One region of the Halobacillus sp. SY10 genome, then DNA from elsewhere that is predicted to be linked to it. Evidence: predicted binding sites of a transcription regulator. Region 1 holds the regulator's gene; the other holds the start of a gene.

Evidence for each region. Region 1 encodes NrdR, which represses ribonucleotide reductase genes. Its sites were predicted from a motif close to AACACNATATATNGTGTT; they were not measured.
Region 2: ACJA3J_RS14015 (vitamin B12-dependent ribonucleotide reductase) is a predicted target of NrdR. The motif match lies at 5,139-5,156, and genes of this name have one in related genera.

What each region holds. Positions count from the first base shown of each region.
Region 1 is NZ_CP174345.1:3,041,822-3,053,789, reverse strand. It holds gene hflK (FtsH protease activity modulator HflK) at 55-1,014, shown strand; gene hflC (protease modulator HflC) at 1,011-1,937, shown strand; gene polA (DNA polymerase I) at 2,115-4,754, shown strand; gene mutM (DNA-formamidopyrimidine glycosylase) at 4,770-5,609, shown strand; gene ytaF (sporulation membrane protein YtaF) at 5,657-6,259, shown strand; gene coaE (dephospho-CoA kinase) at 6,272-6,871, shown strand; gene ACJA3J_RS15685 (glyceraldehyde-3-phosphate dehydrogenase) at 7,003-8,037, shown strand; gene speD (adenosylmethionine decarboxylase) at 8,284-8,661, shown strand; gene ACJA3J_RS15675 (cytosolic protein) at 9,444-9,818, shown strand; gene nrdR (transcriptional regulator NrdR) at 9,857-10,321, shown strand; gene ACJA3J_RS15665 (replication initiation and membrane attachment family protein) at 10,455-11,822, shown strand; gene dnaI (primosomal protein DnaI) at 11,837-11,968, shown strand, end outside.
Region 2 is NZ_CP174345.1:2,732,117-2,744,084, reverse strand. It holds gene gcvT (glycine cleavage system aminomethyltransferase GcvT) at 1-1,016, shown strand, start outside; gene gcvPA (aminomethyl-transferring glycine dehydrogenase subunit GcvPA) at 1,035-2,384, shown strand; gene gcvPB (aminomethyl-transferring glycine dehydrogenase subunit GcvPB) at 2,377-3,840, shown strand; gene ACJA3J_RS14020 (rhodanese-like domain-containing protein) at 4,512-4,892, opposite strand; gene ACJA3J_RS14015 (vitamin B12-dependent ribonucleotide reductase) at 5,264-7,837, shown strand; gene mntR (transcriptional regulator MntR) at 8,078-8,509, shown strand; gene ACJA3J_RS14005 (patatin-like phospholipase family protein) at 8,810-9,697, shown strand; gene ACJA3J_RS14000 (SA1362 family protein) at 9,729-10,136, opposite strand; gene ACJA3J_RS13995 (YqhR family membrane protein) at 10,483-10,998, shown strand; gene aroQ (type II 3-dehydroquinate dehydratase) at 11,044-11,505, shown strand; gene ACJA3J_RS13985 (M24 family metallopeptidase) at 11,502-11,968, shown strand, end outside.

The DNA.
Region 1 (11,968 bases):
TTTTGTTACACAATCGTAATTATAGTATCCATAAAAGATAAAGGGGAAGTCGATATGAGTCTTAAACAATTTTACAAATGGACAGGCCTTGTCGCAGTGGGTGTGTTGTTGATCATTGCCCTTCTTACGACATGGTATACCGTGGATGAATCGGAACAGGCCGTGGTGCTTACGTTCGGGAAAGCTGAAGACGGCATAACAGAACCAGGGTTGCATTTCAAAATGCCATGGCCGATTCAAGAAGTAGAGAAAATGTCGAAAGAAACGTTCAGCTTGGATTTCGGTTTCGATGACAGCGGAGAAGAAACGGATAAAGTAACGATGATTACAGGGGACGATATGATTTTACAGGCAGATCTCGTCGTCCAATGGAAGATTACGGATCCAGCTGCTTACTTGTTTGCCTCGGAGAAGCCTGAACAGGTTTTATTTAATGCTACATCTTCTTCACTTAGAGGTGTCATTGGAAGTAGTGAAATTGATGAAGCTCTAACATCTGGTAAAGCTGAAATTGAAAATGAAGTCAGAGAAGGGTTAGTCAGTTTAATTGATAGCTATGAAATTGGTGTATCCATTATAGATGTTCGTCTGCAGGAGGTCGATCTTCCCAATAAGGAAGTACGCTCTGCGTTTACAAAGGTGACAGATGCTAGGGAACAGAAACAAAGTAAAGTGAACGAAGCGGAAAAGTATGCTAACCAGAAACGGGAAGAAGCGCTTGGGGAAAAGGATGCGATTATTCAACGGGCGGAAGGTTCAAAAGTAGAGAGAATTCAACAGGCGACCGGTGGTGTTTCCAGTTTCAATGCCTTACTTGAGGAATATCAGGGCAATGAAACAATAACGCGTGAGCGTCTTGTGATGGAGACGCTGGAAGAAGTGCTGCCAGAAGCCAATGTGTACATCATGAATGATGATGGAAACACGATGAAGTATCTGCCATTGAATCAAGGGACGGTTCAAAATGTGGTACCTCCTAGTTCGACGGAGGATGAGGAGAGTGAAGAATCATGAGTGAAGAAATTTTCAATGAAAATGAAAAACAAAAAAAGGACCTCAAAAAGTACGTGAAAGCCGGGGTCACATTACTTGTTATTATAGGAATCCTTCTTATAGGTATAAATTCAATCGTGATTGCTAAAGAGGGGGAGTATAAGGTAGTCCGTCAATTTGGGGATGTTGTTAAAATTCACGAAGAACCGGGTCTTAAGTTCAAGATCCCATTAGTACAAGAAGTTTCCACCCTATCTAAAAAGAAAATGGTCTACGATGTAGATGAAAAAGAGATCACCACATTGGATAAAAAACGGATGATTATCGATAATTATGCGATATGGAGCATCACTGACCCAGAAAATATGATTGCTAACGCCCGTACCGAAATGAATGCTGAAGCGAGAATGGGAGAGTTTATATTCTCGATTGTCCGATCTGAATTAGGAAAGATGAATTTCTCTGAGATTATTAATGAAGAAGAGAGTTCCAGAGGAGTATTGAATGAAGAAATTACGGCCAAAGTGAACGAATACTTACAAAGAGATAATTACGGTATTGTTGTAGATGACGTGCGAATTAAGCGTTCTGACCTGCCGGAAGCGAATGAAGAAGCAGTTTTTAATCAAATGATTACAGACCGTGAGAAAATTGCTCAACAGTATTTGTCAGAAGGGGAAGCGGATAAGAGTAGAATTCGTGCAGGAGTGGATCGAGAAGTTCAAGAAATGCTGTCCACAGCTCGAGCAAATGCTGAAAAAATCCGGGCAGAGGGCGAACAGGAAGCCGCCCAGATATACAACAATGCCTTTTCTCAAGATCCAGAGTTCTACCAACTCTATCGTACATTAGAATCCTATAAAAAGACGATCGATGGTGAGACGACGATTATTCTCCCTCAGGATTCTCCTTATGCCGAATTGCTTTTAGGTTATTTTGAATAACAGATTAGGCACGCCTTTTTCCTCTCTACTGTAAACATGGTAGAATGAAGAAAAAGGCGTTTTTTATCGAGCAATGGAACCTCAAGCATACATTGATTCATTAAACGAACGAAGACTAAGGAAAAGAAATAGACGAAGATCCTCCTATGAGTATCTTCTATAACGAGGAGTGGGCCAATGGCTGAAAAAGTTGTATTAATTGATGGGAATAGTATTGCGTACCGGGCATTCTTTGCACTGCCCCTGTTAAATAATGATAAAGGGGTGTACACGAACGCCGTGTATGGTTTTACAACCATGTTGTTGAAAATTCTTGAAGAGGATCAACCGGATCATTTGCTCGTTGCATTTGATGCTGGTAAAACGACGTTCCGTCATAAAACATACGAGGATTATAAGGGTGGTCGCCAGAAAACTCCTTCTGAACTATCTGAACAGTTCCCTGTGCTCAAGGAGCTTCTGGACGCGTTTGAAATCAATTATTATCAGCTTGAAAATTACGAAGCAGATGATATCATCGGCACCCTTGCTACTCAGGCGGGGGAAAAAGGTTTAGAAGTGAAGGTGATTTCAGGGGACAAGGACCTCCTTCAACTAGTGAATGAGCAAATCACTGTGAGCCTGACGAAAAAAGGGATTACCAATGTTGATACATACACCCCATCTTTCCTAATGGAAAAGATGGAAGTCCGAGCGGATCAAATCATTGACTTGAAAGCACTCATGGGAGATAGTTCTGATAATATTCCAGGTGTACCTGGGGTTGGGGAGAAAACGGCGGTAAAACTGTTGAAGCAATTTGACACGCTTGAAAACCTTTATGAGAATTTAAATGATGTGAGTGGTAAGAAGTTGAAAGAAAAACTGGAGACGAATAAGGAAGAGGCATTGATGAGTCAGCAGCTTGTGACCATCGAGCGTGCAGCTCCAATTGAAATCAGCCTATCTGATATCGGTTACTCCGGTTATCAATCCCAAAAAGTGAGTGAGTTTTTTAAAGACCTTGGATTCCAATCTTTGCTTTCCCGTGTGCAAGAAGGCGGTACGGAATCTGAGGAAGCTCAGGAACTTCCAGAGATTGATGTAGAAGTGGTCCAGGAAATAACGGCAGATCTTTTTACAGGGAAAGAATCGGTAGTGGTCGAGATGCTTTACGATAATTACCATACGGCACCAGTGGAAGGCATTGCTATTGTAAATGACCAAAGAAAGTTCGTCCTTTCCATGGAAGATGCCAAAAAATCAGATGCCTTTCAAACATGGGCGGAAAGTGCAGATAATGAAAAATGGGTGTTCGATGCGAAACGGACGTGTGTCGCTCTTTTACGTCATGGTATTGAAATGAAAGGAATCACGTTCGATCTATTGCTCGCTTCTTATTTGATTAACCCTGCTGAGAATAACCATGATATTCCTGCGATTGGCCACCGTTTAGGTGAAACAGCCGTCAAATATGATGAAGAAGTGTATGGTAAAGGCGCAAAAATGAAGCGGCCAGATGATGATCATGAGTTCCATGAGCACGTTGGAAGAAAAGCATCTCTTCTTTATAACATGAAAGAGGACATGGAAAAGAAATTGAAAGATAATGAACAGTATCAATTGTTCAGAGAACTTGAAATGCCGTTAGCGCTTATTCTTGGACGGATGGAGCATCGCGGAGTTTGTGTGGATGTCCAGAGGTTAGAGAATATGGGACAAGAACTAGAAGAACGTTTGAATAAGGTCGAACAGGAGATTTACGAACTCGCTGGTGAAAACTTCAACTTAAATTCACCTAAACAACTAGGTCCGATTCTATTTGAAAAGCTGGAACTTCCTGTTATTAAAAAGACAAAGACCGGCTATTCCACGTCTGCGGACGTCTTAGAGCAATTGGAGGATCAACATGAGATCATTCCTAAAATTCTTCTTAACCGTCAGCTTCGAAAACTGAAGTCGACTTATATTGAAGGTCTTCTTAAGGTGGTTCATGAGGATACCGGAAAAATTCATACACGCTTTAACCAAGCTCTGACACAAACCGGTCGATTAAGTTCTACGGACCCTAACTTGCAAAATATTCCGATTCGCCTTGAAGAAGGGCGTAAAATAAGACAGGCCTTTATCCCTTCCCAAAAAGAATGGGTCATGTTTGCCAGTGATTATTCACAAATTGAACTTCGTGTACTCGCGCATATTGCTCAGGATGAAAAGCTTATGCAGGCATTTAAAGAAGGCGAAGATATCCATACCCAGACAGCAAGTGAAGTTTTCGGTGTATCGAGAAGCGATGTGACAAGTGAAATGAGAAGACAGGCGAAGGCAGTTAATTTCGGAATCGTTTACGGAATCAGTGACTATGGCCTGTCCCAAAGCCTTGGTATTACGAGAAAAGAAGCACAAGCTTTTATTAATAAATATTTTGAAAGCTATCCTGGAGTCAAGTCATATATGGATGAAACGATAAGGGAAGCGAAAGAAACAGGGTATGTTTCAACATTTATGAACCGTAGACGATACCTTCCTGATATTAAGAGTCGGAATTTTAATAAACGCAGCTTTGCCGAGCGGACGGCGATGAATACACCGATTCAGGGAAGCGCAGCCGATATTATTAAAAAAGCGATGATCGACCTCGAAGAAAGACTTCAAGAAGAGAAAATGCAAGCCAAAGTCCTGCTGCAAGTGCATGACGAATTGATCATCGAAGCACCAAAAGAAGAAGTGAAGCAATTAGAAGAAGTTGTATCATCTGTCATGGAAAATACCGTAGATTTAGATGTCCCTCTAAAGGTCGATTCTTCGTACGGTGACACATGGTATGATGCAAAGTAAGAGGAGAATGAAACGATGCCAGAGTTACCTGAAGTAGAAACAGTCAGAAAAACATTGAAGCATCTCGCTTTAGGAAAAGAGATTGAAAAGGTATCCGTGTTTTGGGGGAATATCATTAAACAACCTCAAGACCCTAAAGAGTTTGAGCAGTTATTGATTGGCCAGACCATTCAAGATATCGATCGGAAAGGGAAGTTTTTAATCTTCCATATGGATGACATTGCACTCGTCTCCCATTTGCGCATGGAAGGAAAGTTTGGTGTTTATGAGGGTGCGACTGAAAAGCCGAAGCATACCCATGTGATCTTTCACTTTACCGATGGAACAGAACTTCGATATAACGATGTGCGTAAATTCGGGACGATGCATGCTTTTCCAAAAGGAATGGAGCTTGAAAATAAACCACTTATTCAATTAGGACCTGATCCATTCAATGAAACTTTCACCGTGGATTATTTCTATGAGAGGCTGAAGAAAACGTCTAGGAATATAAAAGCTGTCTTGCTTGACCAATCGATTGTAGCTGGGCTGGGAAATATTTATGTAGACGAAGCCCTCTTCAGGGCAGGCATTCATCCTGAAAGAATCGCTAATACTTTGACAAAAGCTGAGGTTGAAAAGCTTCGTGAAGCGAGTATTTCCGTTATCCTTGAAGCTATTGACCAGGGCGGAACAACAATTCGTTCTTACTTAAATAGTCAGGGGGAAATCGGAATGTTTCAGCAGAAGCTCCGTGTTTATGGAAAGCAGGATACGGAATGCGTTCAATGTGGCACTCCGATTAAGAAGTTGAAGGTCAGCGGAAGAGGGACTCACATTTGTCCTAAGTGTCAACCTTTACACACTACTAGGTAAACCCCCATATACTATCCCACAGCTTAAGATATGAAGGTGTGGGATGCATGGGGATTGGCATGTTCATTTTTTTATTCGTTACAGCAGTCAGCATCGATAGCTTTGGAATCGGCTGCGTATTAGGTTTGAAAAAGGTCGGCCTTACATTAAGAGGTGTCTTTTTAATTGCGGGTGTCTCTGGGTGTATGTTTCTGTTGTCTTCCTATTTTGGTCATTTACTGGCAGCGGTGGTGGCAGCAGAAGACGCCGAACGCGTCGGGGCACTTGCGTTAATCGGAATCGGTATCTATTTCTTATGGCAGTTTTTTAAGAAAGAGAAGGATAGTGAAGAAAAGAAGGAGCCGTGGCTTAACCCGGCAAAAGTATTGAACGACCCCTTAGCGGCGGATGTGGACCACTCCGGTGGCATCCGCGGAAAAGAAGTATGGCTGCTTGGAGCTGCACTATCCCTCGATACCATTGGAGCTGGAATCAGTGGAGCTCTCATCGGAATTCCTATTTTATTTACAGCGGTTATGATTACCGTAGCGACTTTCTGCATGCTTGGGTGTGGGATTTTGAGCGGCTCCAAGCTTAGTGATAAAGCCGAAAGTTTGTCCATTTTACCTGGAGTGTTACTCATCATTATCGGCTTGATCAAGTTGTCTTAAGGAGGTGTCAGGATGACTTTAGTCATTGGATTAACAGGAAGTATTGCAAGTGGAAAAAGTACTGTAGCTAAGATGTTCCAGGATATGGATATACCTGTCATTGATGCTGATCAAATATCAAGGGATGTCGTGCAACCTGGAGAACCTGCGTATCAAGAAATTGTAGAAACCTTTGGAGAACAGGTGCTTGAAGAAGGCGGGGATCTGGATCGTAAAAAGCTCGGCAAGGTCGTCTTTGCTGACGAGACAAAGCGAAAACAATTGAATGGCATTGTCCACCCTAAAGTAAGGGAAGAGATGATCAGGCGGCGCGAGCAGTATAAGCAGCAACAATATCAAGCGGTCGTCCTGGATATTCCATTGCTGTTCGAAAGCAACTTAACAGATTACGTTGAAAAGATCCTTGTTGTGTATGTGGATGAAAAAACACAATTGGAACGCTTGATGGAAAGAGATCAGTCGGGACGAGAGGATGCTGAAGAGCGGATCCGTGCGCAGATCCCTGTGAAAAAGAAAGCAGAAATGGCGGATGCGGTCATTGATAATACCGGAACGGTTGAGGGAAGTTTACAGCAATTAAATGACATACTCCACGGTTGGGGCATCGTATAATAACACGTCTGGGTAGACGTGTTATTTTTTGTGGAAAGTTTTTGTTCTGTATGTAAAACCGCTTACAATATGTTATACTAATCTAGGAATTGCAGAGTAAAAGTATATCATATATAGGGGGCTGGAACAGCATGGGGAAAACAAAGATTGCAATTAATGGTTTGGGGAGAATTGGTCGCATGGTATTTAGAAAGGCTGTGGCGGATGAATCTATGGATTTGGTAGCCGTTAATGCAAGTTATCCAGCTGAAACAATTGCTCACATGATTAAATACGACAGTGTCCACGGGCGTTTTCAAGGTGAGGTCAATGTCGTTGATGGAGACTTAGTCGTCAATCGGAAAAAAGTGAAGCTGTGTTCAACTAGGAACCCATTGGAGCTGCCATGGGACGAACTGGATGTCGATATTGTAATTGAAGCAACAGGCAAGTTTAAAACGAAAGAAGAAGCAGGTCTTCATTTAGAATCTGGAGCTAAAAAAGTCATCATTACAGCTCCTGGAAAACAAGTGGATGCGACGATTGTGATGGGTGTTAATGAAGAAACATATTTGCCGGACAGTCACGATGTCATCTCAAATGCTTCCTGCACAACTAACTGTCTTGCCCCTGTAGTAAAAGTGTTGGAGGATGAATTTGGCATTGAAAATGGATTGATGACAACCGTCCATGCCTTTACCAATGATCAGAAGAATTTAGATAACCCACATAAAGACTTACGTAGGGCACGCGGGTGTACTCAATCCATCATCCCTACATCTACAGGAGCAGCTAAAGCCTTAGGGGAAGTGATTCCGACTCTTCAAGGGAAATTGAATGGTATGGCTTTGCGCGTACCGACTCCGAATGTATCTCTTGTTGATCTTGTCGTCGATTTAAAAAGGGAAGTGACGGCAGATGAAGTGAATGAGACCTTTGCGAAAATGGCTGAGGGTGGAATGAAAGGAATATTGGAATACAGTGAAGAGCCACTCGTTTCCATCGATTACACGACTTCCTCATCCTCAGCGATCATAGATGGGTTGTCTACACAAGTCATTGATGACCGTAAAGTAAAAGTACTGGCATGGTATGATAATGAGTGGGGATATTCCTGCCGTGTGGTAGACCTTGCTAAGTATGTCGGTAACATGATGAAACAAGAAAAAGAGGCCCGAGTGTCATAAACAACTCGAATCCTGTTGTATCTGAGTCCCCAGGGGGCGGCAAGAAGTGTTGTGCAAAAGCCAGTAAAATATTTCTTGCAAATTAGGGGTAAACCATATATACTTTCTCTTGAACTTCTGAATTTCATATAAATTCATGTCTACTCAAAGGGTTAGGACCTCTCAGGACTAACTTTCCCCCGTGGTAGTTCATGGCTGTTATTTCAGAGGTATTGAAGAGTGAATGTACAAAGGGGGATCCTTAATATGGATACAATGGGAAGACACGTAATTGCTGAATTATGGAATTGTAATGAAGAAAAATTGAACGATATGTCGTATATAGAACAAGTCTTTGTAGATGCTGCTCTTAAAGCTGGTGCGGAAGTACGAGAAGTCGCTTTTCATAAATTCGCCCCCCACGGAGTTAGTGGAGTGGTCATCATTTCTGAATCGCACTTGACGATTCATAGTTTTCCAGAACATGGCTATGCAAGTATTGATGTTTATACATGCGGAGATCGCATTGATCCTAATGTCGCCGCTCAGTACATCGTTGATGCACTAGAAGCGGGGAAAAATGAAACGGTAGAAGTACCAAGAGGAATGGGACCTGTAGAAGTACAGCAGTCTCGCGCTCTATAATAGGAAGAAGCCACGCAGCTCCAAACGCGTGGCTTCTTTTTCATTATAAGACTCAAAGCCCATTTTTTTTTATTAATTAATCAGTATTAAAGTAAATGACAGGATTGTGGAAGACTCGATTTCGAGACTTTTCGGGGTTCGTTTGCCGTGTTGAGCGTTAGTCGTGTCTCCCATGTCGATTCCGCATTTGAACACTTTCCTGTGGGGGGAGCGCCGAGCTTCCTCGGACTTCGTCCTGCGGGATCTCGTCTATCTCCTTCTCCCCCGGGAGTCTCGCCGCTTCCCAACCACCCCATTCCATGAAGGTGAGAAACGAACCCCTTTCCTGTGAGAGGGTGCCTTCCACTATCCTGGTGTTATAAACATAAAGCGCTCTATAACAAGCTTTTCGTATGTAGAATAGCGTCCTTAGGAGTTCTTTCCCCTTCAATTACCATGGGCATAAAAGCAGCTTATTCCGGAAGTGGTTTCGAGATACTTATATGGCAAAGGGGCGGAGGGAAATGGCGAGACTCCTGCGGGAAAAAAGTGCATGGTGAGACCCCACAGGACGCAGTCCGAGGAGGCTCACCGCGCTCCCGCGGAAAGCGAGCCATTCCCCGCAGCCCCCATCCACTCAACAAAAGTCTCGAAACTGAGTCTTCCACAATAGGGAGCTTATGCGGAATATGGGACTGGGGGGTTATTAGGGACCCATTGGTTTCAATAATCATTTCTTATTTTCCTAAGTCATGTTAAAATAAAGGGAGATAATGTCGAATGAAATTGAAGGGGTTAGGTAAGTGAAAGCATTTATTTCCAGGTATTTCAGCAAACATTCAGAAACGAGTGAAGAGCATAAGGATTCTGCGCTTGTCACACACTATTATAAAGCAAAACATGATGATCTCTTCCGTGCTGTGGAAGGACTTTTTTCGTCACCTTCAGAAATTGTAGCAAGTTCTAAGGAACGTGGAGAACTGACCGTCAAATATAAAGGCAATAGACGCGCGTTTATAGTGGCGACGATCATCATGGTCCGTCCTTTTCGAACAGCCGTTGACTTTTCTGTCACAACGGACTCAGGAGGTCCTGTTGATTTTGGGTACAGCCGGAATCTAATCGTTCAGCTTTATCAAAAATTGGACAGTCAGTTCACAACGGTGGATCCTTCCTGAGTACTGCCGAAAAGAAGATGATGTGGAGTTGATCATACGTGAAGTGCCCGAATTGCCACTATAAAAGTACAAAAGTCCTTGATTCCAGGCCAATCGAAGAAGGACAGGCGATCAGACGACGCAGAGAGTGCGAACAATGCCAATTCAGGTTCACAACTTTTGAACGGATAGAAGAAGTTCCGCTGATCGTTGTGAAAAAAGAAGGCACAAGAGAAGAGTTCAGTCGTGAAAAATTGATGCGTGGACTGATTCGTGCTTGTGAAAAGAGACCGGTGGCCGTGGAGGAACTGGAACGAGTGACCATGGATATCGAAAAGGAATTAAGAAATCGTGGCGTTTCTGAAGTCATGAGTGAAGATATCGGTGAAATGGTGATGGAGCGTCTGTCTGACATTGATGAAGTTGCTTATGTTCGTTTTGCTTCTGTATATCGACAGTTCAAGGACATCAATGTTTTCATCGACGAATTAAAGGAATTAATTAAACATGAAGACAATGAATGAGCCTGTTCCGGCTCATTTTCTTTTTCTAGGATTACAGTTTTAGGGGCCATTTTTGTTTGAGATATGAAAAGAATCTTGGTTTCCTGTTTGAAATAGAATGAATAAGCTTTAACGATTGAAGGAGGTGGAGGCGGTGAGTTACTCTATTGGCAAACTTCTCCCTGTAGACGGTTTTAAAATTATTCGTAATGGAGAGTTGCCTCGAAGTTTTCATCGTTCCTTGTCACATTTATACCAGCCGATTGTAGGGAGGTTGGCGGTCTCGCTTTATCATGTCCTTATATCGGAATCGGATATGGTTGAAGGGGATCAGGTGCAGTCTCACCATACATTGATGTCTTACCTTTCTGCCCCTTTGGACAAAATTTATGAGGCAAGGGGGAAACTGGAGGCTATCGGACTATTACGGACGTTCCGCTCAATTGATGAAGATCAACAGGCGGTATATCTTTACTCTGTGCGCCCTCCTTTTTCTCCTGAAGAGTTCTTTCTTGATGATATGCTCTCTTTGTTGCTGCATTATGAGTTGGGTAAGGAAAAGTATGGGCGCTTACAAAGCCGTTTGTTGAACGCCAGACAAACGCTTGATGGTTTTACTGAAGTTACCGCGACTTTTGATGAAGTCTTCCATAACAAAATGATTGAAACTGTCCAAAGAGAAACTGAAACCATTGCAAAGCAGCAGAAACATCAACCAGAATCCAGAGGGCCGGTAGCATCCATGGATCGAGTGGACTTCCACTGGCTGAACCATGCATTAAAAAAGCGAATGTATCCATCAGAACAAATATTAAATGGGCGCAACAAGAAGTTGATTGTTCAATTGGCGACGTTGTATGATCTTTCAAACACTGAGCTGGAAAAAGCGGTCACCTGGGCCATTGATGAAAATCATTACTTAGTGGAAGAAGAGTTGAAGGCAGCTTGTCATGATTTTATGAAGGAACAAAAGAATGACAGACAGAGAGATTCAGCTCTAGATCGCAGAGAGAAAATGAAAGTGGAAAACACGTCAACAAATGGGACAAAAGAGGATCAGTTCATTCAAATGCTTGAGGAAATCTCTCCTAGGGAATTGCTTGAAGATGTATCCAATGGTAACCGTGCGTCTGAACAAGATTTGAAAATGATTCGTGACGTGATGACAGAACAAGGAATTGAACCAGGAGTCATGAATGTACTCGTCCATTACGTCCTATTAAAAACCGATATGAAATTGTCGAAGCCTTACCTTGAGAAAATCGCAAGTCACTGGGCGAGAAAAAATGTAACGACCGTGAGACAAGCGATGAACCTAGCCAAGGCCGAGCATCAGAAATACCAGCAATGGGGAAAACAGAAGTCTCAAAAGCGTAAAAACCAAAAAGAAGAAGTCATCCCAGCCTGGTTCAAACAACAAGAGGCTCCTCAGCATGAGAAACATGAAAAGCAAGAAGCAGCACAAGTCAATACTGATGATATAGCGGCAAGGATAAAAAGATTGACGAACAAAGGTAATTAAAAGGGGGGATAACAATGGAACCAATTCAACAATCATTAAAAAAATGGATGCGTAACAACGAGCAGTTTCAAAAAAGAATGAATCATATGAAAGCAGAAGTTATGGAATCCTCGGAAGTTAAAAAGTTGATGCAGGAGCATGAAGAG
Region 2 (11,968 bases), 310 kb from region 1:
CTGTGCAGTTCTCTAGTATCAAAGAGGAGCACCAGGCCACACGAACAGCCGCAGGGTTGTTTGATGTTTCTCACATGGCAGAAGTGATGGTGGAAGGACCGGATAGTCTTCCTTTTCTGCAAAAAATGCTGACGAACGACGTGTCTAAGCTGGAACCAGGGAAAGCGCAATACACGATTATGTGCTATGAAGACGGAGGAACGGTTGATGATTTGATCGTTTACCATCTTGATCAAGACAAATACCTCCTTGTTGTCAATGCAGCGAACCGGCAAAAGGACTATGAATGGTTAAAAGAACATCAGGAAGGCGACGTAACCGTAAAAGATGTCTCTGATGAATACGTACAGCTGGCTGTTCAGGGCCCGAAAGCGGAAGAGGCGCTTCAGACCATCACGGAAACGGATCTTTCAGCCATCAAGTTTTTCCGTTTCGAACAAGGTGTGGTATTGAAGGGTGTCGATGGAGAGGCCCTTGTATCCCGCACAGGATATACGGGGGAAGACGGGTTTGAAATTTATCTGCACGCTGATTCCGGCGCCCAGTTGTGGCGAGCAATTCTTGAGGCTGGTGAACCGTTTGGCTTGAAACCTGTTGGACTCGGAGCTCGTGACACGCTGCGATTTGAAGCGAACCTTGCCCTGTATGGTCAGGAGCTTAGTAAAGAAATCACACCAATCGAAGCAGGATTGAATTTCGCCGTGAAAGTGAAAAAAGAAGCAGACTTTATTGGTAAAGAAGTTTTAAAAAGGCAAAAAGAAGAGGGGCCCGGACGAAAACTCGTAGGGATTGAGATGATCGACAAGGGGATTCCTCGTACCCATTATGATGTCCTGGACGGAGAAGAGGTTATTGGGTTTGTTACTACAGGGACACAGTCACCGACCCTGGGGAAAAACGTTGGTCTGGCACTCATTAATAGAGAATACACGGCTGAGGGGACAGAAGTGACGGTTCAAGTCCGTAAGAGGAAATTGAAAGCGAAAGTCGTCAAAACACCTTTTTATAAAAGATAAATCAAGGGGGATGGAAGCATGGAGTTTCGTTATTTGCCCATGACAGAAACAGATAAAAAAGAAATGCTGGATGTGATCGGTGTTCAGCACTCCGATGAACTTTTCTCAGATATACCGGAAAGTATCCGTTTTAACGGTGATTTAGAAATCAAAGAACCTAAAAATGAATTTCAACTGATGAAAGAATTAACGGAACTTGCGGAAAAGAACGTCCATTTGAAATCTCATACCTCTTTTCTTGGGGCGGGTGTCTATGATCATTACATTCCTTCAATTGTAGATCATGTGATTTCAAGATCGGAATTTTACACGGCCTATACTCCTTATCAGCCTGAAATTTCACAAGGTGAGCTACAGGCAATCTTTGAATTTCAAACGATGATTTGTGAATTGACAGGGATGGATGTGGCGAACTCCTCGATGTATGATGGTGGAACGGCTTTAGCTGAAGCGGTCAACTTGTCTGCGGGACAAACGAAGAAAAAGAAAGTTCTCGTATCGAAAGCGATTCACCCTGAATCATTAGCTGTTATCCATTCCTATGTCAAAGGCCCGGGCGTCGAAGTGGTGGAGATTGATCACAAGGACGGTAGAACAGACCTTGAGCAATTAGAAAGAGAAATCGATGAGGACACGGCGAGTGTTGTGGTCCAGTACCCGAACTTTTTCGGTCAAATCGAACCACTGGAGCAGGTTAGAGCTATTGTGGATACACAGAAAAAAGCGATGATGATTACATCAAGCAACCCTCTCGCATTAGGATACTTAACGCCTCCAGGTGAATTTGGAGCCGATATCGTTGTCGGAGATGCTCAAGTGTTCGGAATACCAGCACAATATGGTGGTCCGCACTGTGGATATTTTGCAACAACGAAAAAATTGATGAGAAAAGTACCGGGGAGACTTGTTGGCCAGACGGTGGATGAAGAAGGCCGCCGCGGCTTCGTGTTAACCTTGCAAGCAAGAGAACAGCATATCCGTCGTGATAAAGCCACATCAAACATTTGTTCCAATCAAGCCTTGAATGCTCTCGCTTCATCTGTAGCGATGTCTTCGCTCGGCAAACAGGGACTGAAAAAGATGTCATGGATGAACATCCAAAAAGCAGCCTATATGAAAAAGCAACTCCAAGAAAGTGACATAGAGGTTGTCTTTGATGGGGCATTTTTCAATGAAATTGTTGTGAATTTAGACAGAGATGTTAAAGAGTTCAACCGCATGCTCCTTGATCACGGGATCATTGGAGGGTATGACCTTGGTGAGGTCGATGAAAGACTGAAGAACTGTATGTTAGTAGCCGTAACAGAAATTCGGACAAAAGAAGAGATTGATACGTTTGTCAAGGAAGTGGGGGATCTTCATGTCTAATCAGGACTTTCCATTGATATTTGAATTGAGCCAAGAAAGTCGTACGGGCTATAGCTTACCAGTGTTTGATGTACCGGAAACAGATGTCGATGACATGATCGGAGAAGCCTATGTCAGAAAAAGTGAACCAGACCTGCCGGAAGTAAGTGAGCTTCAAATTATGCGCCACTACACCGCCCTTTCCAAAAGGAATCATGGGGTGGATTCAGGCTTTTACCCTCTTGGATCTTGCACAATGAAATATAATCCGAAAATGAATGAAGATGTAGCGAGGCTGACTGGGTTCAGTCATATTCATCCTTACCAGCCGGTGGAAAGTGTCCAAGGGGCTCTACATTTAATGTATGATTTGCAAGAGTCTCTGGCAGCGATCACTGGAATGGATACCGTAACTTTACAGCCAGCTGCTGGTGCTCACGGGGAATGGACGGGATTAATGATGATCCGTGCTTATCATGAAGCAAGAGGAGAGACGAACCGGACGAAAGTCATTGTACCGGACTCTGCTCACGGTACGAACCCTGCCTCAGCTACAGTCGCAGGTTTTGAAGCTGTAACGGTCAAATCGGATGAGAGAGGTCTTGTAGACCTACAAGATTTGAAACGGGTGGTCGATGAGCAAACGGCAGCCTTAATGCTCACCAACCCGAATACTCTCGGCTTGTTTGAAGAGGATATTGAAGAAATGGCAGCGATTGTGCATGAAGCTGGTGGTAAGCTTTATTATGATGGAGCGAACCTTAACGCAATTCTTGGCTATGCACGACCAGGAGACATGGGCTTTGATGTTGTTCACTTGAACCTTCATAAGACATTCACAGGTCCTCACGGAGGCGGAGGCCCGGGTTCCGGTCCTGTCGGCGTAACCGCAGAATTCGCTGAATACTTACCAGCACCGATTTTGACGAAGGAAAATGATCTGTATGTGTTTGATTATGACCGCCCACAATCCATTGGGAGAGTGAAGCCTTACTATGGGAACTTCGGAATTAACGTCCGTGCCTATACGTACATCCGTACGATGGGACCAGAAGGCTTGAAAAAAGTGAGCGAATACGCCGTTATCAATGCGAATTACATGATGCGACGTCTTCAAGAGGATTTTGATCTTCCATTCGACCGTCATTGTAAACACGAATTCATTTTGTCAGGAAAACGTCAGAAAAAACTTGGGGTCCGCACGTTGGATATGGCGAAGCGTCTTCTTGACTTCGGCTATCATCCGCCGACCATTTATTTCCCGATCAATGTGGAAGAGGCACTCATGATCGAGCCGACTGAAACGGAATCAAAAGAAACGCTGGACGACTTTATTGATCGTATGATTCAAATCGCACAAGAAGCGAAGAATGACCCTGAAATAGTCCAGGAGGCTCCTCATACAACGATTGTGAGTCGTATGGATGAAACGTTAGCAGCGCGTAAACCTGTGTTAAGATATCAAAAAGAGCAATAACAAAAACCCGGAGTCTATCTACATATGGACTCCGGGTTTTATCTCTTAAACAATATGGCAGGATTGTGCAAGAATTGATTTCGAGACTTTTGTGGGAGTTTAGGGCTCCGGGAAAAGGTTCGCTTTCCGTGGGCGAGTGATGAGCCTCCTCGAGCTAACGCTCTGCGGGGTCTCATCTACCACGCCCTTCCCACAGGAGTCTCACCGTTTCCCTCCCTCCCTTTGCCATTTGAGGTTCTCGAAATCCTTCTAACAGTAACCTGACGAGTGCTGTAATGAAGTCCTGATCAACAACATAGTTATACTCGTTTTAACCATAGATACTGCACGAATAAGGTTAGGGGACAGGGTCTGGGAAACGTCCGCATGTAAAGCGAATGGAGACACAAACGTGTGTGTTTTTGTACAAACGGATTCAAAACACCGCAAATCGTCGTTTCCCTGACCCCGTATCCATGTCAAGGGATTCAACATTCATTATTTCAACCAGACAAGGCTTTCTTAAGGGCTACTCGGAAGGTGCTCCTTGCCCTCCCGCGGAAAGCGAGCCAACCCCCGACGCCCCGAACCGGTTACACAAAAGTCTCGAAACTGAGTCTTCCACAATCGGAAGCGATAGTGGAATGGGAAGAAAAAATAAAATCCCGGTTCTTAGGGAACCGGGAGGGTGATTATTTTTTCGCTTTGATTTTACCATTCCACTTTTTGAATCCACCTTCAAGCATATTGAGGTCTTCATATCCTTGTTTGTGGAGCATCATTGCGGCACGTGCAGAACGGGCACCGCTTTGGCAGTATAGATAAACAGGTTTGTCTTTACGGATTTCAATAAGGCGGTTTTTCATTTGAGATAAAGGAATATTTCTTGCTCCCAAGATGTGGCCGCCATCAAATTCCTTCGGTTCACGAACATCAATCAACTGGGCTTTTCTGTAGCCTTCGCGGAATTTGTCTTCTGGTAATGTGGTCATGATTTTTCTTGCTTTGAAGAATCTATACAAACCGAAAGCGATAACCAATAGGATCGCTGCGATTAAGATCCATAAATCCATCTTTCCATCCCCCTCATTTCTCTATTCCTCTATCTATTATAGGAGGGAATGAGAAGTATTTCAAAAAAATTTTTACGAAACTTGAGTGAAAGTGTTATTTTGTCGAGGATTGTAGATGATAGGTGGATGCAAATGATGAAAAAGCTGAAAGAAACAACAGAGAGCTGGTTTTTCTTTTAATCTCTGGGCCATACGTTTAATATCTCAAGATTTTTTGATTGACAAGTTTCTACATATTCGTTCAACAGCACAATATATGGTGACTGAAAATTACCACAACACAATATATTGATTATCTTTTTGTAGATGTGGTATGTTACTTATATCAAATGAAAATTACTTAGTTTTTAGTTTAAAGGGAGAGATGCAAAATGCAGACGACCACCTCCATAGATGTACACACGAAAATTGATGTGGAGCGCCTTAATGCTGATATCAGGCAATTTCCACAGGTCCATGAGATAACTGAATCCATGACGATTACGCACAAAGGTGTTTCAAGACTAGTGATGCTTGATAGGTATGCGTTTAAAGATACAGAAAAGTTAACTCTTGCAGAGGGAGATTTCGTTGTTCTTACAGTTAAGGACGATCCGAAGTTTCCTGCTCGGGGATTTGGGTTTATTCATTCCATTGATTGGCAGTCCCACCAGGCGATTGTGAGAGTGGAAGATGAATTTGTAAATGTTCTCGAACATGAAGAAGAACGAAAGACAGGATTAATCAAACGAAATCTTGATACAATCGATAAACCTCTGGAAGTCTTTTACGAACAGATTGCACTTCGTAATGCGTCCGGGCTCTCAGAAGTAGAAACAGATCCAGAAAAGAAACAACAAAGCTTTAACGATTTTTATGAAGAATTATCAGGGTTGAATTTCATTCCAGCTGGACGTGTTTTGTACGGCGCAGGTTCACAAACCGACGTAACGTATTTTAATTGTTATGTGATGCCATACATTCAAGACTCCCGTGAAGGAATATCGGATCACCGTAAGCAAGTGATGGAGATCATGTCCCGTGGAGGTGGAGTTGGAACAAACGGCTCGACGCTACGTCCTCGGAACACGCTGGCTAGAGGAGTGAATGGTAAATCTTCAGGTTCGGTTTCCTGGCTCGATGATATTGCGAAGCTTACACACCTTGTGGAACAAGGCGGTTCAAGACGCGGGGCGCAAATGATCATGTTAGCTGACTGGCATCCCGACATCCTGGAGTTTATTATTTCTAAGATGCAAAATACAAGAATTCTCCGTTTCCTCATTGAGAATACCGAGGATGAGTCGATCAAGCAGTTGGCTAAAGATAAATTGAAGTTTACGCCTCTCACGGAAACAGAGAAAGACTTGTACCAGAGTGTGGTCAATTATAAGTACATTCAAGGACAAGGAGGATTTACGGACCAGAGCATTCAAGAAGCTGAAGAGAAGCTTCATTTGGGTGGAAATTATACTGTTCATAATTCTGAATTCCTGACAGGAGCCAACATCTCTGTTTGTATCACCAATGAGTTCATGGAAGCAGTGGAAAATGACGCGGATTATGACCTTCGCTTCCCGGATGTTGAAAATTATACAGCGGAAGAAATGGAAATCTATAATGAAGAATGGCATCAAAGTGGTGATGTTCGTGAATGGGAAGCGCGCGGATTCGGTGTGCGCACGTATCGTAAAGTAAAAGCGAGCGAACTATGGAACCTCATCAATATTTGCGCTACGTATTCGGCTGAGCCGGGTATATTCTTTATTGATAATGCCAATGAGAAGACAAATGCAACTGCATATGGACAGAAGGTAGTCGCTACGAATCCTTGCGGGGAACAGCCGCTTGCCCCTTATTCTGTTTGTAATCTGGCAGCGGTCAACCTGGCAAATGTTGCAGATAAAGAGCGTAAGCAGGTCGACTTTGAAAAGCTTAAGAAAACAGTTCGTCGTGGTGTCCGCATGCAGGATAATGTAATTGATGCAACCCCTTATTTCCTGGAAGAAAATAAAGTACAGGCCTTGGGAGAACGAAGAATTGGACTTGGTGTTATGGGGCTGCATGACTTGTTGATTTATTGTGAAACCACTTATGGATCAGAAGAAGGAAATCAACTGGTCGATGAAATCTTTGAAGCCATCGCGACCACGGCCTATCGTGAATCCATTGAACTTGCGAAAGAAAAAGGAAGCTTTCCGTTCTTAACAGGAAAAACGGATGCAGAGACGAAAGAGCTGCGCGAACGTTTTATTCAAACCGGTTATATGAAGGAAATGCCAGAAGATATACGCCAAGATGTGCTTGCGTATGGAATTAGAAACTCCCATCTCTTAACCGTTGCACCTACCGGAAGTACAGGCACAATGGTTGGCGTAAGTACAGGACTAGAGCCTTACTTTTCATTCTCCTATTACCGAAGCGGTCGGTTGGGTAAATTTATCGAGGTGAAAGCAGATATTCTTCAGGAATATTTGGATGCTCATCCGGAACAAGATCCAAATGAGCTCCCAGATTGGTTCATCACTGCAATGACAATGAGTCCGGAAGCCCATGCGGATACACAATGCATCATACAGCGCTGGGTGGATAGCAGTATATCTAAGACTGTCAACGCTCCGAAAGGGTACACAGTCGAAGAAGTGGAAAGAGTATACCAACGACTATATCGTGGAGGTGCCAAAGGTGGTACGGTGTATGTCGATGGAAGTAGAGATAGTCAAGTATTATCTTTGAAAGCAGAAGAAAATGACTTCGAGGGAGAACAGACGGAACTGTTCGAAGATGAAGACAAAAAACCACACGTTGTCCTTATGGATACTATTCATGAACTCGACAAGACTAATGTGACGATCGGATCTGAAGTAGGAGATACGTGTCCAGTTTGTCGCCAGGGAACGGTTGAAGATATTGGTGGTTGTAATACTTGTACGAATTGTAACGCCCAACTGAAGTGTGGGTTGTAAAGAAAACAACCGGCCGTTTTTAACGGCCGGTTAATTTTTTTCCATATGCTTCATCAACTCTTGCTCTATCCATAAGTTTGTTCGGGTTCGGAAAATGGAGATAAAAAACACATGAGCACAGGCCTTGCTTGTCACCGTTAGGAATCTGGTGTATCATTTTGATGTGGAAACATATGCTATAAAAACCGTCCTTCATACAGTTCAGGGCGTGTACATAAGACAGGGTATTGGGGGTTCAACATGCCGACACCTAGCATGGAAGATTATATTGAACAAATATATATTTTGATTGAAGATAAAGGATATGCACGAGTTTCTGATATTGCTGAAAATCTACAGGTGCATCCATCATCCGTTACGAAGATGGTTCAAAAACTTGATCGAGACCAATACTTGAACTATGAAAAATACCGAGGATTGATTTTAACACCAAAAGGAAAAAAAGTCGGAAAGCGTCTCGTTTACCGTCACGAGTTACTGGAGCAGTTTTTAGAGATTATCGGGGTCGACCAGGAGAACATTTACGAGGACGTTGAAGGAATTGAACACCACATGAGTTGGAATTCCATCGACCGCATCGGTGATCTCGTTCAATATTTTGATGAGAAACCAGACCGTGTAGATTCGTTAAGAGAAGTACAAAAAAAGAATGAAGAACAGAATGATGAGTAGAAAAAACGCATGGAATTCCATGCGTTTTTTTGCTGATGAACTTCTTTACCTATAGGATAGGTCAGTCATCTTTAAGGATTAATTGCGAAATGTTTATGGTTCTTGAGGTACGTGTAGCGGGGATCGCTTGCTTTTCGGCAACCATTCCCCACTCGAAAGCCTCGAAACTGAAAAGGAGCTACTAAGTGTCAGAAAAAGACAGGGTTTAACAGCATAAATATCCTTCCATTTGGATTCGTTTGCTTTCGTTCTAATTTGCCAAACCCGGGTTTATAATGTAGTAAAGTGGGGTGAAGCAGGATGAAAGTGGACGGAGTTTTTTCCGGCGGCGGTGTGAAAGCCCTTGCTTTCATTGGTGCTCTTGAAGAACTAGAAGAGCAAGGTTACACATTCAAACGAATGGCTGGAACATCCGCTGGTGCCATTTTAGCGAGTTTGACAGCGGCCGGCTACACAGCTAAAGAACTGAAGGAAAGACTCAATAATCTTTCGTTTCTTAGCTTAGTAGACGTTCCATTGACGGATCGCCTGTTTCCATTTATGAAATGGCTTCTTTTGTATTACCGAATGGGACTGTATAAAGGGAATCAGTTGGAAAATGTGCTGGAGGAGTGGCTTAATGAAAAAGGTGTTCGAACTTTTGCGGACTTACCGCCTGGGTCATTAAAGGTGATCTGTTCTGATTTGACGCTAGGTAGAATTGTCGTCATCCCTGATGATTTAAAGAAAGTTTACGGCATTGATCCAGCTACTTTCTCTGTAGCAAAAGCAGTAAGGATGAGCTCAGGACTCCCGTACTTTTTCATTCCAGTAAAAATCCATGGGAAACGCGGAAGGTCTATTATTGTAGATGGTGGCGTATTGAGTAATTTCCCTCTTTGGATTTGGGAAAAGCAGGACGGATGCCGTACCAGGCCTGTAATTGGAATGAAGTTAAGTGATGAACCAGATAAACTACCTGAACAGAAGATCAAAAATGCGATTCAAATGTTCCACGCACTTTTTAAAACGATGCAGCAAGCTCATGATGCAAGGTACATTTCCAAGGCTTTGAGTAAAGATATAATCTTCATTCCGGTCAGTGGAGTGGAAACGACGGATTTTGATATGAGTAAAGAAGAAAAAGTGACTTTGATGGAATTAGGTCGTGAACATGCGAGCAAATTTTTACGAAGGTGGAGCAGATGATACGAAAATATGAAATAAAAAAATCGAGCCATTAAAAGGTGGCTCGATTTTTTCCTTTGCTCTTATTTCCTTCAATAACACGAAGCTGTGGCGCATTTGAACGTTTTCGGTTTTTTCTACCTAACGAAGAGGCCTTGGTCTGTGCTTTGGCTACAGGACTTTTTTTAATTGCAGGAGTTGGTTGCTTGTATTTCTGTTTGGATTGCTTCACCGCTTGCTTGTATTTTTTCATTTCATTTCGGTTTCCACCTGCTGCTCCTCCAAAACCGCGTTTGCGGAGGAAGAAGAAGTAGATGGCTCCATAAATGAGAGCGGCGATTCCGATCATCATGACGATCGAAGTGAGAAAGCCAGTCGTGTTCGTAAACAGCTGAATGCCAACAAAGAAGATGGCTAAACCGATCAATGTGTAAATGATAGGAGTCATCCAATTACGCATGATATTTTCCTCCCTTCTCGTAGTGGTCGACTATGAATATCTGGTTATTGAACTATACCCTTATTTCAACACTATTCATCATCAGATGCGGTGGATTGTAGGCTGTTATGTGCTATTTAAGATTGTTTCCTTTATAGAATAAAATATGCAGGCCCATCATTATTTTTGAATGGTGAAAGAGTACGTTTTAGTAAACTCTTTCCTTCAAAAGGGCTTTTTAAACAATAGAATAATAAAATTGGTTGGACTTTTATTTTACCTCAAATCTTTATGAATCACTAGCCCAACAATTGAAAAGAGCATGAAAAAATTGGGGTTGGTTAAAATGAGAATAGAGGTGATGAAGATGGCTGAAAAACAAAAGGACCAAAGACAACAAGAGCCACAGCAAAGTGTCATAGCAAAAGCATTAGTCACAGGTTTTACTGCCGGGATTTTATGGAGTGGTTTAGGGGCATTCGCTTATTATTTCAATTTCACAGAGGTGTCTCCTGCATCCTTCATTTTCCGTTCCTTCTGGCAGACGGATTGGACCGGAACATGGCTTGCTGAAGTGTTAGCTGTGCTCATTGTCGGTATTTTATCGTTGGGAACGGCTCTCATTTACTACCTTCTCTTGAAAAAAAGGAATGGCATGTGGCCAGGGGCCTTTTATGGAATAGGGCTATGGGCAATCGTTTATTTTCTATTGACCCCGATTTTTCCGGCAATTCCAACCTTTATGGAATTGAATAGTGATACATGGGTTACAACAGGCTGTTTATTTATTTTATACGGGGTTTTTATCGGGTATTCCATTTCCTATGAATACAGAGAGTTCAATGAGACAGTGAATTCTTATTCAAATCAAGGGAGAGTATGATAAACTTAAAGTGTATGACAATTTTGGAAATGGTGGGATTGGTGAATGGGGAAGAAGCGGCTGTTTTTAATCAATGGGCCGAATTTGAATATGTTAGGCAAGAGGGAGCCGGATACGTACGGAAAAAAGTCTCTTGATGATGTTGTGACATTGGTGGAGCAAGCGGCCGCCGATTTCGGGTATGAAGTCACATCTTTTCAATCCAATCATGAGGGAGATCTCGTAGACTGGATTCAGCGGGCTGAAAAAGAAGCTGAGGGTATCATCATTAACCCCGCAGCTTATACACACACGAGCATCGCTTTACGGGATGCCATCAGTGCAATCTCAAAACCTGTGGTAGAGATCCATATTTCAAATGTCCATGAACGGGAGTCTTTCCGCCACATCTCGATGTTAGCGCCGGTATGCTCAGGACAAGTGGTCGGATTTGGAATCGATGGTTACCGATTAGCAGCTTTGGGGATGATCCAAAAGATAGAAAGTGAAGGGAGAAATCATTCGTGAGTAAACTTTCAAATTTAAGAAAAGCGATTGCTTCAAATGAATTAGACGGTCTCTTAATTATGAGTCCGAAAAACAGAAGGTATATATCAGGTTTTACCGGTTCTTCCGGAGCTCTTTTAGTGACGAGGGATGACGCTGTTTTAATTACAGATTTCCGTTATACAAAACAAGCGGCAGAGCAAGCGAAAGAGTTTGAAATCCTCGAACATAAAACGCCTATGCCGAAAACGGTAGCCGAAAAAGTTAAAGAATTAGGATTGAAACGAATAGGGTTTGAAAAAGATCATGTCACCTACAACCTTTTTGAACAATATGACGAAGCTTTAGAAGCAGAACTTGTCCCTACATCAGGCCTTGTGGAAAAATTACGCTTGATTAAGACGGATGAGGAGATTAGTATATTAAAGGATGCCGTTAAGATTGCTGATGATGCTTTCGAACATATTCTTGGTTACATAAAGCC